Regions from separate parts of the Fictibacillus nanhaiensis genome, predicted to be linked through region 2. Evidence: a T-box and tRNA genes for the amino acid it is inferred to sense, from the RefSeq annotation. Region 2 holds a T-box; the other holds one or more tRNA genes.

Region 1 (9,423 bases), 310 kb from region 2:
TTCAAACCTTCAAACGCCCTGGCTTCACGTTTGAACTAGCTCCATATGCTGGCGAGACGAATCCGCCGATCACAATCATTAATGAAGAATGGACCAGGAATAAAAAAGCAGGACTTTATATAGCGGTGGAAGGGGATAAGCGTTGGGAGAAACGTATAACACCATTAACGAAAACCATTACGCTAACTCAAAAAATACCGCTTTATGATCGCCCAAATGTCAATCAAAAAATGGCAGCAGCGAGTCTTTATCCAGGCACTTATAAAACAAATGCATCATATGGTAACTTTTATCGAATTCAAACCATCCTTGGACCAAAATGGATCGTTAAATAAATCATAAAAAACTGCTCTCTAGATTTTGTTCTAGAGAGCAGTCTTTTTTACGCACTAATCGTATGAGATGAATCTACTTTCGGTTCTGGAACAAACATAAGAATCGTAATGCCAATGATGAACAGAACCACAAGGCTGAAAACAGCACTAGCAGAGTTTCCAGTCACTTGAGCGGTTACTGCGATTAACAACGGGCCCATAATGGAAGCGAACTTACCGAAAATATTATAGAAGCCAAAGAATTCGTTTGAGTTTTCTTTTGGTACAAGTTTAGCGAAATAAGCACGGCTTAGCGCTTGAATTCCACCTTGGGAAGTCGCAACTAGCATCGCTAAAATCCAAAAATCCATTGTTGTTTTTAAGAAATACGCATAAATACAAACGATAATATAAACTCCAATACCAACGTAAAGCATCTTCTTTCCAGTAAATTTCTCTGCTAATCTTCCGTAAAGAATGGCAAAAGGAGCAGCGACCACTTGTGTGACAAAAAGGATGATTAATAGATTAGTAGAACTGATGCCAAGATCTGATCCATAGGCGGTGGACATCGTGATGATCGTTCCAACTCCATCGATATAAAAGAAATAGGCGAGCAGAAATAAAAACAGAGCTCGGTACTTTCGTATTTCTTTCATGGTTTTCCCTAAGCGTTTAAAGCTGTTGATCAAAGGTTTTTGCTCTCGCTCGATGCCATACTTCTGGTAAACGTTCTTCAACATAGGAATCGTAAAAACTCCCCACCAAATCGCAGTGATTAAAAAGGCAATTTTACTTGCTATCGTAGTTGAAATCGGCAGAACTTCATTTTGTGCCAATACAATAATGGCGATACTGATTAAAAAAGGAATCGTACTTCCGATATATCCTAATCCGAAGCCTCTTGAAGAAACTCTGTTCATTCTATCTTCTGTCGTTACATCGGTAATAAAAGCATCATAAAAGACGTTAGATCCGCTAGAACCGATCGCAGTTAGTGTATAAAAAATTAATAATAAGAGCCATTGATCACTTGGAATAAAAGCTAATGCTGCGGTAGAAATAAGGCCGAGTGCAAAAAAGAATGTGAAGAATCGTTTCTTTAAACCTTTATAATCTGCAATGGTTCCGAGTATGGGGCTCAGCATCGCTAATATGAACGTAGCAATCGCGATCGTATACCCCAAATAAGCGGTTGAATTCGATGGACTAATTCCTGCGTTTGTTGCAGCTGCTTTAAAGAACAAAGGAAATACAGCTGTTGAGATAATAATGGAATAAGCTGAGTTTGCCCAATCATAGTACATCCAGCTATTCTCTTCTTTCGTAAACCGTTTCATAGGTTTTGTCCTCTCTCTACTAGAATTTATTAAAAACTAGCTGGTTAAAAAATCTTGTACAACTTTACCATCTGTTTTTCCTAAATCTAGACCTAATAGTTTAGCAAACGTTGGCCCTTCATCGATTAAATGCATAGAAGAAACAACGACATTTCTTTTAATTCCTTTACCTGCTAATATTAGAATAGTCGTGTAGTCTTCTTTTTTAGGGGAATACCCATGACACGCATGTGTATATCGTTTTGTTCTCACATCTTGATCAGTAATATCATTTAGATAAGAACCTTCATGATCTTCGTTAAAATAAAAATCGCGTCTGGCTTCTACCATGAACACACAACGATCATCAGCCCCAGTTGCTGCCGCTTCTTCTTGACTGTAGATCTTTTCAATACCATTCTTTTCATCAACTTGTAAGTGTTTCAGAAGTTTGTGAACGACCTCCTTTGTTTGTATATCAGATGAATCTTTTAGGTAAATATATGCTGAACCATCACAACTTTTGCAATAGGCTTTCCAATTTTGTATAGAGCCTTTTGAATCCGTATCTATGAATTGTTGTTCTTTCAATAACACATTCAGTTTAATCGCTTTACTTTCATCTAATGCACTATGATCTCCTAATACGGCGATGGTCGTCTCTTCATAGATACCGGCTTCCTGTAAGGATTCAACAATTCGTCCGAGTCTGTTGTCATGTCTTTTTATCGCATCCATTGCTTCATCAGAAGAAAAGCCATGATAGTGCCGCTGTGAATCCAGATCCACAAAATGGACTAGCAGTAATTGTGGTTTTTTCGTTTTAATCGTATGTATTGTGGATTCTAAAACAAAATCATCAAGCTCAGGCTGATTCAACCCATTACGCAGATGTCCGAAACGACGGTTCAGGTCAAGTTGATATCTTTTACTTCCGTTTAAGAGAGAAACAGGAATCTGGTGATGCCACTTCCGGTTCGCAAAAATTTCAGGCATGTTGTAATCGATATTCGCTCTTGCCGTTACTGGCCAAAGAAGAGCACCTGTTGTCATACCTGCTTTTTTTGCTTCATCATATAATGTGGTCCCTTTTATATGCTTTCTGTGCCAATACCAATCGGGTGAAGGTTTGCCCGGCTGTACCAACGTGTTGTTTACGATGCCGTGATTTTTTGGATACCGTCCTGTAACGATTGAAGTATGACAAGGATATGTTACAGAAGGGTAGATCGTCTCTACGTTTTTACAAAATGAGCCTTGATTTAAAATTTTTTTAAAATGCGGAAGTTGTTCTAACAAAGGAAAATCAAGAGAAGAAAGACAGTCAAATGAGATGACCACTAAATGATCGGTTAGACGTGACATAACACTCCTCCAAAAAATTGCTAAGATTAACCATTCTAAATTAAATGATAGCATATGGGAATCTAACGCGTGTAAAGTGTATGTGTGAATTATAAAAGAATCATACCATTTTCTTTCCAAACTTTGTAAATTATGTTATGAATGGATTATCTCTTTGTATAGTGGGTGATGAAGTGATCAAGTGGTGGTTAGGTGTTGTATTGATGTTTTTTATTACAACTGGTGTCATTCTGTACGTCTTTACGATGGATTACGCTTCTGAAAAAGCGATGACAGAAATTACGAAAGAATTAAAGTCGAACGAAGATGAGATCTCAAAACTTTTAGAAGATCCAGAGATTAGGAAGTACATAGAAACAGGCAAAGCGCCTAAACAGAAATTATCTTTCACAACTAAAAACGATGCTGTTCAATTCATCTCTGAAAGATACTCCGTTCAAGAATTAGCAGGGATTAGAGAAAAAGTAAGTAAAGGTTTGAACGAAGAGGAAAAGCTAGCGGTATATGAGAAGCTGCTCGAAAAAGTGACAGATGATGAGCTGATGGCACTCAAGGTAGTTGCCTTAAAAGAAATAAAGAAAAAATAAAAAAGCCCCTACGTAGGGCTTTTTTGTGTTTTTAAAAAGATACTCTGATCTTTCCATCTACTTTTGAAATATAGTAGCCTTGATTTTCGCCTTGCTTGACTTGAATGGCTTCACCCGTTTTGATGACTTCTTGAATCTGTTCTTTAATCGTAGGATGCATATCGTATAGAACTTCTACGTTCTCGATCGAAACGGTATTAATCCCCGTACTAAAACCCATAATCATTTGATCAGTAGCATTATCATACATCAGAAAACAATCACTATTTTCAATCGCATAAAGGCTGGCGTTATGTTTCTTTGCGATGGCTACTAGATGTTTTAAGTTTTCATGTGTGTCATCCATTAGGCTAACATATGTGTAACCGTCGATGATTTTAGTTTTCGTTTGTGTTTGCTCTTCTGCTTTAGGTTTTGCTTCAACGGTTTTTGTCTGTAGCTCAACAGCAGGCTTTGGTTCAGGTTTTGTTGTTTGAATTTGAGTGACTTTAGGTTTTTCTGAAATCTGCGGTTGTTCTACTTTTTCTTTTTCAACTGGTTTTGGAACGGTTTCTTCTTTTTGAGGTTGAACAGGTACCTTCACCTTCGATGCTGCTATTAGTTTTTCATTTTCTTCTCCATCATTTTGATTTAGAGTAAGAACTTCATTTGATCGCTTAGAAGTAACTACCTCCTGTTTAAGTGGAGATTTTTGTTCTGTCGCTCTTACCTTGCTCTCAAAATCATTATTGTTTAATACCCCGATTGTAAGGAATGCAGTTGCAGTAAAAATAACCGTGCGTTTTTTGAATTTCAATGTTAAATCCTCCTCAATGTCTTGTTATTTATTAGACGAGAGAAGCGCAGTTATGGTTTCACTAATATTACAGAAATATTTCAATAATGTTACAAAAGACTATTTTCTATAAAAACTTATGAACTTTAAAGGGGATTCATCAGTCAAAAAGAAGACCTTTATTAAGGAAATATTAGGGAGGAATGATAAAGAAAAAAATTTTTGAACATCTACGAAAGCGTATTCATTAAAAATCTTTTTTAAAAGGGAGTGGCTTTATGCTAGGAATGGAAGATGGACTTATCGCATTTGTATGGGTTGCTACGGTTGTTTCGGCATTAGGATGCGTGGTTTTTGGTGGAATCATGTGGAACAAAGGAGGTGATGACTCAAAATGAATTTTGCCGTCCTCATTCCGATTCTAATCATATATATGGGTATCATGTCTTGGTTGGCTTATTATGGATATAAAAAAACGGTAACAGAATCAGATTATTTAGTGGGTGGAAGAAATATTCATCCTGCGATCATGGCACTATCTTATGGTGCAACTTTTATTAGTACGTCAGCCATTGTTGGTTTTGGTGGGGTGTCAGCAGCTCATGGATTCAGCTTGTTATGGCTTGCCTTTCTTAATATCGTACTAGGTATATTTGTGGCATTTGCGATTTTTGGAACGAAGATCAGAAAGCTTTCACTAGACCTTAACGCCACTACGTTTCCTACTCTGTTAGGAAAAAGGTATGATTCAAAATTCATCACGGTTTTTTCAGGAGCAATGATCTTTATTTTGATGCCAGCTTATACTAGCATCGTTTTGATCGGTGGGGGAAGATTTCTTCAAGAATCACTTTCGATGAACTTTAATCTTGCTCTTATCTTACTGGCTGCAATCATTGGCATCTATGTAGTAACAGGTGGAATTAAGGCAGTTATGTATACCGATGCTTTTGGTGCGGTTGTCATGTTGGTCGGAATGGCTATCTTTTTATTTGTTACTTATCAAGCAGTAGGTGGCATTATGGAAGGGCATAACGGATTAACAGCAATGAAAGATCTTGTACCTCAAGCTCTTGTCGATCAAGGTCATCAAGGCTGGACAAGCATGCCTGAATTTGGATCGCCGCTTTGGTGGACCATTGTAAGTACTATAATCATGGGGGTTGGAATAGGAGTACTGGCGCAGCCTCAACTCGCAATGAGATGCATGACTGTAAAAGATGATCGAGCACTTTACCGATCTGTCTTAGTCGGTGGAATTTTTATCTTTTTTATGACAGGTGCGGCATTTGTGATCGGACCGTTAAGTAATCTTTATTTTTATGAAAAAACAGGTCAAATCGCGTTAACAGCCGCAAAAGGAAACGTTGATCTTATCATTCCTATCTTTATAAACCAAATCATGCCGGAATGGTTTATCTATCTGTTTACACTCACATTATTATCCGCCACAATCTCTACGATAAGTTCACTCATTCATGTTCAAGCCACAGCTTTTGGCCAAGATATTTTAAAAACTCTTGGTGTTCAATCCTTATTTGGATCGAAGCTCAACCCTTCACGAATCGGCGTGCTCATTGGAGTAATAGCTGCTGTCATATTAGCCTATCTCCTTCCAGCTGGAATCATCGCCCAAGCCACTGCTTTTTGGTTTGGTATTTGTGCTGCTGGATTTATGCCAGCATTGATAGGAGCCCTATATTGGAAAAAAGCTACGAAGTCCGCTGCCATAGCAAGTATGATCGTTGGTTTTTCCGTGAGTATTATCGGATTCTTATTCTTACACCTTAAAGAATCTGCAGCTATTGGTTTATCACAAGCATGGTTTGGAAAAGAGGCTATACTTCCTTATCCATGGACTCATATCGATCCTCTATTCTACGCGTTACCATTATCTACCGTCGTATTCGTTATGGTTAGTTTGCTCGATAAAAGTACAAATATGAAGCAGAACAATGAAAAGGAGTTCATTCCCCAAGCCGTTTCTGAATAAAGAGCATGTTTTAGAAATCAAACGATAGGAAGAAGTATGAACCTCCGATATTTGTTACAAACTATGAACAGATTAAGGAGGTTTTTTTATGGAACAAGTAAAAGTCATTATGATGAAATTAATTGTATGCATAATCGCATTTTGGATCGGACTCGATCTCTTCTTTGACGCTTCGATCAGTGATATTGTCTCTTTTGCGGTTACAACAACAGTTATCACTTACGTCGTGGCAGATCGTATCCTCTTACCGAGAATAGGGAAGAACAACACGTTGATGGCAGAGTTTATTCTAGCGTATATAGTGGTTTGGATTTTCGGATCGATCCTGTTGAATGGGTATATGCAGATTGCATGGGGAAGTGTGATCGCAGCTGGTATAATCACCGCTACAGAAGTTTTTGTCCATCAGTACTTACTAAAGCACATGACTTCGATAAATAGAGATAGAACTGGAAGGCACCAACGAAGATTTAGACCAGGTTTCAGATATGCAACTGAATTTGCTGAAGAACAAGATCCGCGGAATAAAAATAGAGAAGAATAGTTCGATGAAAGTATCATGATGGATAAGCATGATACTTTTTTATTTTCAAAAAAATCCCTTGAACCATTCTCAAGGGATTAAAAAATTTTTGTATGGTGGAGACTAGCGGGATCGAACCGCTGACCTTTTGGCTGCCAGCCAAACGCTCTCCCAGCTGAGCTAAGCCCCCAGTTATTACTAACATAGAAAAGTATATAATTATTCTGAAAACGGAGCAAGTCCTTTTTGGATAAATCTGTGTTTGGCTCATAATAACTTACATAATTTTTCTCGAAAAATACTCGCTCACTAGCGATTTCTAAATGTTATAAGTCTTTTTTACCTCAAAAGTATAATCTGTAATACTGGTATAGACAACTAGTCCTAGTATGCTAAGGGACTTAAGTTCTGTTTTGTCTTCTTGCGACAGGAACCGCTTTTTTTTTACCGAAAAGTGACAAAGAAAGCGCTACCAAAATTTAAGGAGGTTAGTAAAGTGAAAGCATCAATAAACATTCGTTTCGTGCTTTTAATTACCCTTTTAATCGTTCCTATGTTTGCAGGGGTGGGGAAGGCTGAAGGTATTTCAACTCAACATACAGGCACCCCTGGCTTAATCATCGCTCAAAATATGCCGCAATTTAGTAAAGATATTAATGGTGAAACCGTAGATCTAGCCGCATTATTAACAAGTAAAGATGGAACATATGTCGAAGTGGCAAATCATCTAATATGGAAATCACTGAACAAAAAAATTGCCACAGTAAACAATGATGGACTTGTACGTTTAAACGGTAAAAACGGTACAACAATGATCATAGTCACGGATGGTAAGTCATTCGACAAGATTGGAATACATGTGAAACACGGAAAGGCTGAGTTCCTCAAACAAAAAAATCCAAAATATGACGTAATTTCAAAAGCGATTAAATCTATGACAGTTCAAGAAAAGGTTGGTCAAATGCTGATGCCAGATTTCCGTAATTGGAAAGGGAAACCTGTAACGGAAATGAACGACGAGATTAGAGAACTTGTAAAAAAGTATCACCTTGGTGGGGTTATTCTATTTAGAGAAAATGTAGTCACGACAGAGCAGACCGTACGATTAGTCGATGAGTATAAAAAAGCAAATGAAGATTATGGATTATTGGTTTCAATCGACCAAGAAGGTGGAATTGTGACACGTTTGCAGAGCGGTACCGATTTCCCAGGAAATATGGCGCTTGGTGCCACAAGATCAACGGAGATGGCGGAATCTGTCGGACATGCTATCGGTTCAGAACTCCATTCACTAGGCATTAATATGAACTTAGCACCTGCTTTGGATGTAAATAACAATCCTGACAACCCTGTCATTGGTGTCCGTTCATTTGGTGAAGATCCACAGTTAGTTGCTGATTTAGGAACTGCTTATATTAAGGGCTTGCAAAACTCAGGTATGGCTGCAACGGCTAAGCACTTTCCAGGGCATGGAGACACAGCAGTAGATTCTCATCTTGGTCTACCTTCTGTTCCTCATGAAAAGGAGAGGCTTCTAGAAGTTGAGTTATATCCTTTCCAGCAAGCGATCAATAATAATATTGATGCTATATTAACCGCTCATGTAACATTCCCTAAAATTGATCCAACGACTGTTATTTCTAAAAAAGATGGAACGGAAATCAATCTTCCAGCCACATTGTCTTATGAAGTATTAACCAATTTGGTGAGAAAAGAAATGGGCTTTAAAGGTGTTATCTCAACAGATGCTCTTAATATGAAAGCCATTGTAGATCACTTTGGACCAGTTGATACGGCTATTCGTGCAGTGAATGCTGGTACAGATATCGTGTTAATGCCAGTAGGATTAGAAGAAGTAGCAAATGGACTTTATGAGGCAGTTGAAAATGGCGAAGTTACAGAAACAAGATTGAATCAATCGGTTGAACGTCTATTAACATTAAAAGCGAATCGTGGGATTTACAAACAAGTAAGCGAGACACCAATCGAAGAAAAAATTGGACATGCTGAAGAAGTGGTTGGAAACCAAGAGCATAAGAATTTAGAGAATGAGGTAGCAAGAAAATCAATAACACTTGTGAAGAACGATAACCTTTTACCTGTTAACAAAAACGAAATCGATTCTGTAGTTGTTATTGGTAATACCTATATCGAAAACCTTCAACGAGCATTAGCTGCTCACCACTCATCTGTTGAGTTGATCAAAGCAGATAAACCTTTAAATGGTGAACAACTGCAAAAAGTAAAGGATGCAGATCTTGTTGTGCTTGGTACTCATACGTCTACCGTATCTGGACGACTACCGTCGTCTCCTCAGATGCAGATGGTCAACCAAGTTATTGAAGCAGCACCGGATAAAACAGTAGCTGTAGGAATTAGAAATCCTTATGACATTATGGCGTTTCCTGAAGTTTCAGCTTATCTTGCACAATATAGCTTCAGAGATGCTAGCTTTAGGGCAGCGGCAGAAACTATTTTTGGAATAAACAACCCTTCAGGGAAGTTGCCTGTTACGATCTATGAAAATGGTTTAGAACAAATTCTCTA
Region 2 (9,423 bases):
GACGTTTTTTACTTTTATTTTCATTTATGTAATTCCCAGATGACTGGAGATGTAACATGTTTATTCCCCCTTCCCACCTGTTTCATTATACGTTTACTAGCAGAAATTGTCGAGATTGGCCGTAATTTGGAATAAAAAAAGGAAGTTGGTTAGAATACCAACTTCCTTTTTACTTCATCAATTATTCTGTTTCGTACTCGTCATCTTGAAATGTGTTTAACATTTCTTCGATCATGTCCCATTCTTCATCTGTCTCAAGTGGGAATAAAGCAAGATCGTCTTCTTCTTCTCCCTTTTCTTCATAACGGAAAGGGAAAACCTCAACTTCATCTGTATCATCATCTTCTGAATCAGCTACAGGAATCGTTACCATGTATGATTTTCCAGTTTGATCTACATCAAATTTGAATAAAACTTCAAATAGATTCTCGTCACCGTTCTCGTCTGGAATAATAATGCGTTCGCGTTCTTCTTTTGCCATAATTGGCTCACCTCTACTTTTCTTATTGTTGGCTGTCCAAATAACCTTGGAGGATGATCGATGCTGCCAGCTTATCGATCACCTGTTTGCGTTTCTTTCGACTCACATCAGCTGAAATTAATGTTCTTTCAGCTGCCATCGTGGTCAGCCTCTCATCCCATAGGATAACCGAAAGGCCTGTCAGACTTTCAATATCTTTAGCAAAGTTTTGACAAGCTTCTCCGCTGGGACCTATTGTACCATTCATGTTCTTCGGAAGACCAACTACGACCTTACTGATATCATGTAACTGAATCAGCTCTTGGATCCTCGCATAATCTTCTTCTGGCTTATTAGGACGGCGTCGGATCGTTTCGACTCCTTGTGCTGTCCATCCCAGTGCATCTGAGACGGCAACACCGATCGTCTTCGTTCCAACATCCAGTCCGAGTGTTTTTGTCAAATTAACGACTTCCTTCTTTTTGAGTGGATAGATATGATTTTACAAGCTCTTCAATAAGCTCATCTCGCTCCAGTTTTCTAATCATGCTTCTCGCATCATTGTGACGAGGTATATAAGCCGGATCTCCTGAGAGCAGATAACCTACAATCTGATTGATAGGATTATATCCTTTATCCTGCAGGGCGTCATAAACAGAAAACAGGACAGTTTCAACATTCGTCTTATAAGCATCATCTTCGTTGAAGTTAAACTTCATCGTTTTGTCCATTGAACTCACTGGCGAACACCTCTTTCTGAAGATCTCCCTTAAGGGACAAATTAGTTCTTGTCTCTATTGTACATGAAAGATGAAAGCTTAGGAAACGGTTTTGATCAATTCAACTGCAGAATCTATTCCTTCTTGCAGCTTCTCAGGATCTTTTCCTCCAGCTTGAGCCATATCTGGACGGCCTCCACCGCCTCCGCCACAACGGACAGCCACTTCTTTTACTAGGTTACCCGCATGATAGCCTTTTGTCACTAAATCTTTTGTTACTCCAGCCACGATATTTACTTTTCCACCATTTTCAGCTCCAAGAATAACAACTCCACTTTGAAGCTTATTCTTTAAGTCATCCACGATCGAACGCAAACCGTTCATATCCACGCCGCTCACTTTTTTAGCGATAACAGATACACCGTTGATCGTTTGCACCTCATCGACCAAGCTGCCTGCTTCCATATTTCCAATTTTAGCTGCAAGAGATTCTTTCTCTTTTTGCAACTCGCGAATTTGATCATTTAATGCATCGATACGCTGAGGCACGTCCTTAAGATTTGTTTTTAACTTAGCTGCCGTGTCTTTTAAAAGTTGTACTTGTCCGTTCATCAAACGGTACGCGTTCTCACCTGTTACAGCTTCGATCCTGCGTGTCCCTGCCCCGATTCCGGATTCTGAAACGATCTTAAACAAACCGATCTCTGACGTATTATTCACGTGACACCCACCGCAAAGTTCAAGACTATAGTCTCCTACTTTTACAACGCGTACGGTTTCACCATACTTTTCACCGAAAAGAGCCATAGCTCCCATCGCTTTTGCTTCGTTAATATTCTTAACCATCTTTTCAACAGGAATGTTGCCCCATACTTTTTCGTTTACGATCTCTTCGATCTTTTCAAGCTCTTCTGATGAGATGCTTCCGAAATGTGTGAAGTCAAAACGCAAACGACCTTCTTGAACGAGAGAACCAGCCTGATTCACATGTGTTCCAAGAACATCTTTTAATGCTTGATGAAGAAGATGAGTAGCCGTATGGTTCTTCACTACTTTTGCACGAATCTCAGGGTCAACCTTGACAGAAACTTCGATATTGTTTTCGAGAACACCTTTTTCAACAACAACTGTGTGTAGGTTTTGTCCGTTTGGCGCTTTTTGAACATCTTTCACTTTTAGTGCCAGTTCTTTACCTGTAATGGTACCTTGGTCAGCAATCTGACCACCGCTTTCTGCATAAAAAGGCGTAACATCCAAGATAACTTGAGCTTCTTCACCTGCGGCTACCATCGCAACACGCTCACCGTTTTGAAGAACTTCAAGTATTTGAGCTTCTCCTGATAGGTGGTCATAACCAGAGAATTCACTCTTTACGGTAATGTCAGAAAGAACGCCGCCTTGCACTTGCATGCTGTCCACTTCTTGTCTTGCTGCACGTGCGCGTTCACGTTGAGCCTTCATCTCGTTTTCAAAGCCTTCTAGATCAACATCCATTCCATTTTCAGCCGCATATTCTTGGGTAAGCTCGAACGGGAATCCAAACGTATCATAAAGCTTGAATGCGTCTTTTCCAGAGATAATGTTTCTTCCTTCTTCTTTTTCTTTTGCCATAACATCTTCTAAGATAGCAAGCCCTTCGTTGATCGTCTCATGGAAACGCTCTTCTTCTGTCTTAATAACTTTTTGAATGAATGGGACTTTTTCTTTTACTTCTGGATAAAAGTCAACCATGATGTCTGCAACTGTTGGAACTAGTTCATACATGAAAGGCTTGTTGATATTGATCTTTTTCGCAAAACGAATCGCTCTTCTGATCAAACGACGAAGGATATATCCTCTTCCTTCATTCGATGGTAGAGCACTGTCACCAATCGCGAAGCTTACCGTACGAATGTGATCAGCGATTACTTTAAACGCAGTGTCAGTTTCTGTACTTAAGCCATAAGAAGTGTCAGAAAGCTTTTCTGTTTCTTTGATGATCGGCATGAATAGATCGGTTTCAAAGTTAGTCTTCGTATCTTGAATCACACAAACCATTCTCTCAAGTCCCATACCTGTATCGATATTCTTCTTAGGAAGCGGCGTATATGTTCCGTCTGGATTATGGTTGAACTGTGAGAACACCAGGTTCCAGACCTCAAGGTATCTATCGTTCTCTCCACCTGGATATAGCTCTGGATCAGACAGATCACTGCCAAAAGATTCACCGCGGTCATAGAAGATCTCAGTATTTGGTCCACTCGGTCCCTCACCAATATCCCAGAAGTTGCCTTCCAAACGAATGATACGCTCTTCAGGTAATCCTACTTGCTTTGTCCAAATATCAAATGCTTCATCATCTTCCGGATGGATGGTCACAGAGAGTTTTTCAGGATCAAAGCCGATCCATTTTTCACTCGTTAAGAACTCCCAAGCCCAAAGAATAGCTTCCACTTTGAAGTAATCGCCGATCGAGAAGTTTCCTAACATCTCAAAGAACGTATGGTGTCGAGTTGTAATCCCAACATTTTCGATATCGTTCGTACGGATCGATTTTTGTGCATTCGTGATACGAGGGTTCTCAGGAATCACGCGTCCATCAAAATATTTTTTTAGTGTAGCCACTCCACTATTGATCCATAGAAGTGTAGGATCTTCATGTGGAACTAAGGATGCACTAGGTTCTACACCATGGCCTTTTTCTTGGAAAAAATCAAGGAACATCTGTCTTACTTGAGCTGAAGTCAAATTTCTCATCGTTTTCATTCTCCTTTTTTTAGATAAATATAAAGACTGATTTCGTATTCATGTTGCTATGAAAGCTAGTTGAATTCCGCACCAGGTCGCTCGCTTTCCATGGGGCGTGCGGTGAGCCTCCTGCCGCTATGCGCCATTAGGAGTCTCCACCTGTCTAGTTGCAGTGGCTAGCCCCTCGAGGTCAAAAGTTAAACGGTCAAGAAGGCAAAATACGCCTTCATAAACCATTCAACTTTTGCTAGTCGGGGCTGAACGAGCCACTTCCACTTTTCGGACTGAACGCTCGTCCCATAGGAGTCTCGCCACCTTCCGCTGCAATCAACTTGCATAAGAAGAGAAAAGATACAAAGCAACAATCTTTTAGAAAGAGCCTAGTTAAAAAATGTAAATGATTGAATTGCTAATTTAGGTACAAAATCAATTCTAAAGCTACAAACTTATGCAAAATAAAAAACTCCCATCCCTATAAAAAATACAGGGACGAGAGTTTGAATTCACGCGGTACCACCCTGGTTATATGCTTATATTCAAGCATATCACCTTGATTAAAGCCTTAACGCGGCATAACGGCAGATTTTTCTTCTGCACTCCAGAGTAGCTTTCTGTTTCGCTTCTTCCTAAAACATCTTTCAGCCGATGGATGCTTCTCTCTTTTGGAAGGACTGAAACGTACTTATCTCTTTCAGCGTTTTTTGATCTTCTAGCGATAGTATACGTTTATTCAATATTACTTGTCAATCGATGATTGAAGTCGGTGTTCTCTAATGTGAATAATAATGACCTTAATCACACTGAAGATCGGAACAGCTAAGATCATTCCTGGCACACCAGCCAGTTCTCCACCTAGTAGTAGGGAAAAAATAATAAAGACTGGATGGATATGCAGGTTCTTTCCGACGATAAACGGACCAAGGATATTGCCTTCTATGAACTGTAGAACGAGCATAATCCCTACCGTAATCCACACCATCTTCCAAGAAATCGTGAGTGCGATCAATACGACAGGTATCGCCCCTAATATCGGACCAAAGTATGGAATGATGTCCGTTATCGCGATCACAAGACCTAAAAGTATAGGATATGGCATCCCAACAATCCATAGAGCAATCATGGCCGCTGCGCCTAGTATAGCACCTACAAACAACTGTCCTCTAATGTACCCTCCAAGTGATTGGTCGATATCTCTTATTAAATGCTTTCCTTCATATCGATATTTTCTCGGTGTTAGGTACCAAAGTGCTTTCTTCAGCTTCTCAAAATCGTTAAGAAAATAAAAGACTAAAAATGGGACAACGATGATAACAAAGAAGTAGTCTACAATCTTTCTTAATGAAAAGATCGCATTGGTCAATAGATCCTGTGCGTTACTTTCCATTTTAACGATATAATTTTCTATTTTAGAATGAACCGAATACGGAAGTGCAGATGTACCTCGATCTACTTGGTACAATAAATCCTTATAATCCTCAGCAAGTACAGGCACATTCACTAACAACTGCTTCATCTGTACGACGAAATACGGAAATCCTTTTACTGCCGCAAATCCAAGACCACCAAAGAAAAGGATGTATATGCTTAAGATCGCAACAAAGCGAGGTAATCCTTTTTCATGAACGTATTCAACGACGGGATGGAGTAGATATGTAATTAAAGCTGCAAGGAAAAATGGCAGAATGACCCCCTTGATCGCACGCCATAGTGGTTCATAAAGTGGGTAAAGTTTCATTAAAAGAAACAAACACAAAAACAATAGTAAAGAAAGGGTTAACCTGTAAGCCCACTTCATTCGAATGTCTTTTGTCATCTCTTCACCCTTTTCTTAAAAAACCCCGTCTTTTACGAGACGGGGTTTGCTATCTTTAATAAATGGCTTTTGCGACTTTTTTACGAATCTTTTTAACACGTCGTGATGTCCAAAGATCACTAAGATCTGAAAGATTATAGTTCATCTTAGACATTCTTGACATCCTCTTATTTCTCATCGCATATGTTGCCGCTCCAATACCAAGTGCGAAAAGAGAACTCATCGTCCTGCTCATGCTAAATCACCTCGACATCAGAGATTTTTTTCTTTTATGATGTGCTTTCTCTATAAGTCAGATCTTGATCTTCAAATAAATCATCGAGTGATGTTAGAGAGCCGTCTTCTTCCACTTGATGAAGGGACAGTCTTCCTTTAACAATGGAAAGCTCAATAAAACAGTTCCAGCAATAATACTGGTTCACCCCGATTTTCCCGATATCTTTTCTACTGCAGTTCGGACATTCCACTTGCTCTCTCTCCTTTAAATTTTACTTTTACAAGGGTGTCCTGAATTTGTAGAAAATATACAGAAAATAACATTTGAAAATCATAACTTTTAGAAAGACAAAAAAGAAATGTCCGACAAGATGACATCTTACATCTCTCGAACATTTCTAGTTTGTTTCGTTTATAAGGGTATCATTCATTAAATCTTTTTCCAGTATAGTCTCTTGAAGACGTGAAGTAAGACCCGAGTATCGTTCTGTTTCATCTGAACGTTCAACAGCCCAAGTAAACGCTTCTTGTTCTCCACACAGGATCAGATATTCTTTACTTCTCGTTATTGCTGTATATAATAAATTCCGTTTTAACATTCGGTAGTAGCTTTTTAAGACAGGTAGAACGACGATCGGATACTCACTGCCCTGCGATTTATGGATCGAACAGCAGAAAGCGTGAGTAAAATGATGAAATTCACTTCTTTTATATGTAACCTCAATCTCATCAAAACTAATGACGATCTGATCTTCTTTATCCGTGTTCTCTCTTGCATAGATAACAGCAACGATCTCACCGATATCTCCGTTGAACACTTGATCTTCAGGTTGATTGACGAGCTGAAGCACTTTATCTCCTTTTCGATAAAACACATTTGCGACCTGTAACTGACGCTGTTTTTGTTTCTCAGGATTAAACAGACGCTGAAGTTCCATATTTAATCGATCAATTCCAACAGGCCCTTTGTACATAGGTGCTAACACTTGGATATCTCGAGAACTGTATCCTTTTTTAATCGCATTTTCACAAACTTGAAGGATAGCCTGAAACACTTGTTCACCGGAACATGCAAAAAAACGTCTGTCGTTCTGTGGGACAAGCAGATCTTGCGGCACGTTTCCGTTCTTCATCTCATGAGCTAACCGAATGATGGAAGAACCCTCTGCTTGTCTATAAATATCCACTAAACGAGACTGAGGTACATGCTGAGCTTGTAAAAGGTCTTTTAATACTTGACCAGGACCTACAGAAGGTAGCTGATCTTCATCACCAACAAAAATGATCTGGATCTGTGGTGGCAAAGCTTTGGCTAGAGAATGAGCAAGCCATATATCCACCATTGACATTTCATCGACGATCAAAAGTTTTCCGTCAATGGGTTCATCTTCATTTTTTTCAAAAGTACCTCCACCTTTCCATCCTAACAAGCGATGAATCGTGTGAGCGGGTATTCCTGTAGACTCAGTCATACGCTTTGCAGCTCGACCTGTTGGAGCAACGAGTAAAACTGGAAACGACTCTTTTTTTCCTCGGTAATCATCAGGGTTCAAACTTACACCATGAATCTCACTATAAAGTTCGACGATTCCTTTAATCACGGTCGTTTTCCCTGTTCCAGGTCCTCCCGTAAGAACCATTAAAGAAGAGGTCAACGCCTTCTTAATAGCCTCTTTTTGACTTTTCGCATATTTCATGTTGAGTCTTTTTTCAAGAGCTGTTAGCTCAGATTCCAATTTTGAATCCTCAATGTGATAATCATTTTTCTGACTATGTAATAATTGATTCATTTTTTGAGCAAATCCACGCTCAGCGAAATAAAGGGATGGCAGATATACAACGTTCTCTCTTACGATCAATCGTTGCTCAGTTTCCATATCTTGAATCTCACGAAAAATACTCATCTCATCTACCGTATTCTTTCCATCTGCTAAAAGCTTTCTTACACCTTCTAACAGTTCATCCATCGGTAGGTAGGAGTGTCCAAGATCTGTTCCTTGATCACGAAGTACAAACTGACAAGCAGCTTGAATTCGTTTTGGATGATTCACTTGCATCCCATTTCCTTTTGCAATTTCATCAGCTCGGTGGAACCCAATTCCAGAAACGTCTTCAATCAGTCGATACGGCTCGTCTTTAATGATCTTTACAGCATCATCCTGATATGTTTGAAAAATTTTCATCGCAATCTGCGGCCCGATCCCATAGGGTTGCACGACCATCATCACTTGATCTAATCCTCGATTCTGCATGAGGGACCTTTGCAAACTTTGAGCTTGTTCTTCTGTTAGCTTTGGAATCTGACTAATATATTCCGGTGATTCTAAGAGCTTTGTGATCGCATCGTTTCCCATGACTTCTACAATATGCTCGGCAGTCTTCTTACCGATCCCTTTAAATAAATCACTCGAAAGATACTGAATCATAGCTTCCTTAGATTGAGGCATCTCTTTTTGGAACAGTTCAACTTCGTATTGCTTACCATATTTCGGATGATCTTTAAATTTCCCATAAAACAAATAAAGCTCATCTTCTCTTAATGGAGGAAGGATTCCTGTAATCATAACTTCTTTTTCGTTGTAATTTTCGTTCGTCTCTTTTACCCGTATTCTGGCGACTGTATAGAGACTCTCTGTTTGATGATAAATTGTAGAGATTAACGTACCTTTTATATACTTTTTTATTTCAGTCGAATCATCTTCTAAATGAAAAGAAGGCTGCTGTGCCATAAAGCACCCCCTTTAATGGTTAGTTTTTTTACTTTCGATGTTTCGTTTTCCATTCCCTGCAAGATAATGGTCGGGCTGGATGTCTAACGCTCTTTGAAAAGCTTTTAGAGCATCTGCGTTTTTATCAAAATAACTATATGTTACGCCTAGGTTGTACCAAGCATCGGCATGCGTTTCATCGCGTTCAACAACTTTTTCAAAAGTTGTTGATGCAGACTCAATATCCCCTGTTCGGGCTTGGCAGAGACCGAATTGAAACAAAGCTTCATGATCTTGTGTGTTGAGCTCAGTTGCTCTCATTAAGTAAGGAAATGCAAGCTTATGTTCACCGAGTGAAACGAACGACATGCCTGTCATAAAGTGAGTGTCACCATCTTGCAGCCCGCCTTTGATGGCTTCTTGAAAAAGTTTTGCGCTCTTAGAGAATTCTTCAAGGTGGTAGCAGGCAATACCCGCGCCATAGTATGCAGCAACAGCATTTTCATCGAGCGATAGAGCTTTATCAAAGAATTGAATCGCTTTTTCGTGTTCATGAACAGCAGAAAGTAAATTTCCAAAATTAATATAATGCACTGGATTTTCAGGATCGGTCTCAATCATTGATTCCAAACTTTTTGCTGCTTCTTCAAACTTTCCTTTTTGTAAATATTCAAGACCTTTTGAAGATTCCATCTTCATTACCCCCACTTTTAATTTCCTTCAAAAGTATAACAAATGAAGGTAGCTGGCGCATAATTTTTTGTAGGTTCCTCTTGTGAA

Evidence for each region. The T-box of region 2 lies ahead of alaS (alanine--tRNA ligase). A T-box ahead of a tRNA ligase gene usually reads a tRNA of that ligase, here a tRNA-Ala.
Region 1: it encodes a tRNA-Ala, which carries the amino acid that the T-box ahead of alaS (alanine--tRNA ligase) is inferred to sense. The anticodon was not compared.

The regions. Positions count from the first base shown of each region.
Region 1 is NZ_JBHUPF010000006.1:999,968-1,009,390, forward strand. It holds gene ACFS5O_RS08610 (M14 family metallopeptidase) at 1-335, shown strand, start outside; gene ACFS5O_RS08615 (MFS transporter) at 383-1,654, opposite strand; gene ACFS5O_RS08620 (alkaline phosphatase family protein) at 1,691-2,998, opposite strand; gene ACFS5O_RS08625 (hypothetical protein) at 3,172-3,585, shown strand; gene ACFS5O_RS08630 (hypothetical protein) at 3,617-4,381, opposite strand; gene ACFS5O_RS08635 (symporter small accessory protein) at 4,639-4,758, shown strand; gene ACFS5O_RS08640 (sodium:solute symporter family protein) at 4,755-6,353, shown strand; gene ACFS5O_RS08645 (YndM family protein) at 6,442-6,897, shown strand; tRNA gene ACFS5O_RS08650 (tRNA-Ala) at 6,991-7,066, opposite strand; gene nagZ (beta-N-acetylhexosaminidase) at 7,430-9,423, shown strand, end outside.
Region 2 is NZ_JBHUPF010000006.1:1,311,372-1,320,794, reverse strand. It holds gene mltG (endolytic transglycosylase MltG) at 1-58, opposite strand, end outside; gene ACFS5O_RS10165 (DUF1292 domain-containing protein) at 182-481, opposite strand; gene ruvX (Holliday junction resolvase RuvX) at 504-923, opposite strand; gene ACFS5O_RS10155 (IreB family regulatory phosphoprotein) at 925-1,200, opposite strand; gene alaS (alanine--tRNA ligase) at 1,279-3,915, opposite strand; T-box leader at 4,389-4,610, opposite strand; gene ACFS5O_RS10145 (AI-2E family transporter) at 4,643-5,719, opposite strand; gene ACFS5O_RS10140 (hypothetical protein) at 5,775-5,954, opposite strand; gene ACFS5O_RS10135 (hypothetical protein) at 5,989-6,186, opposite strand; gene recD2 (SF1B family DNA helicase RecD2) at 6,334-8,664, opposite strand; gene ACFS5O_RS10125 (tetratricopeptide repeat protein) at 8,677-9,336, opposite strand.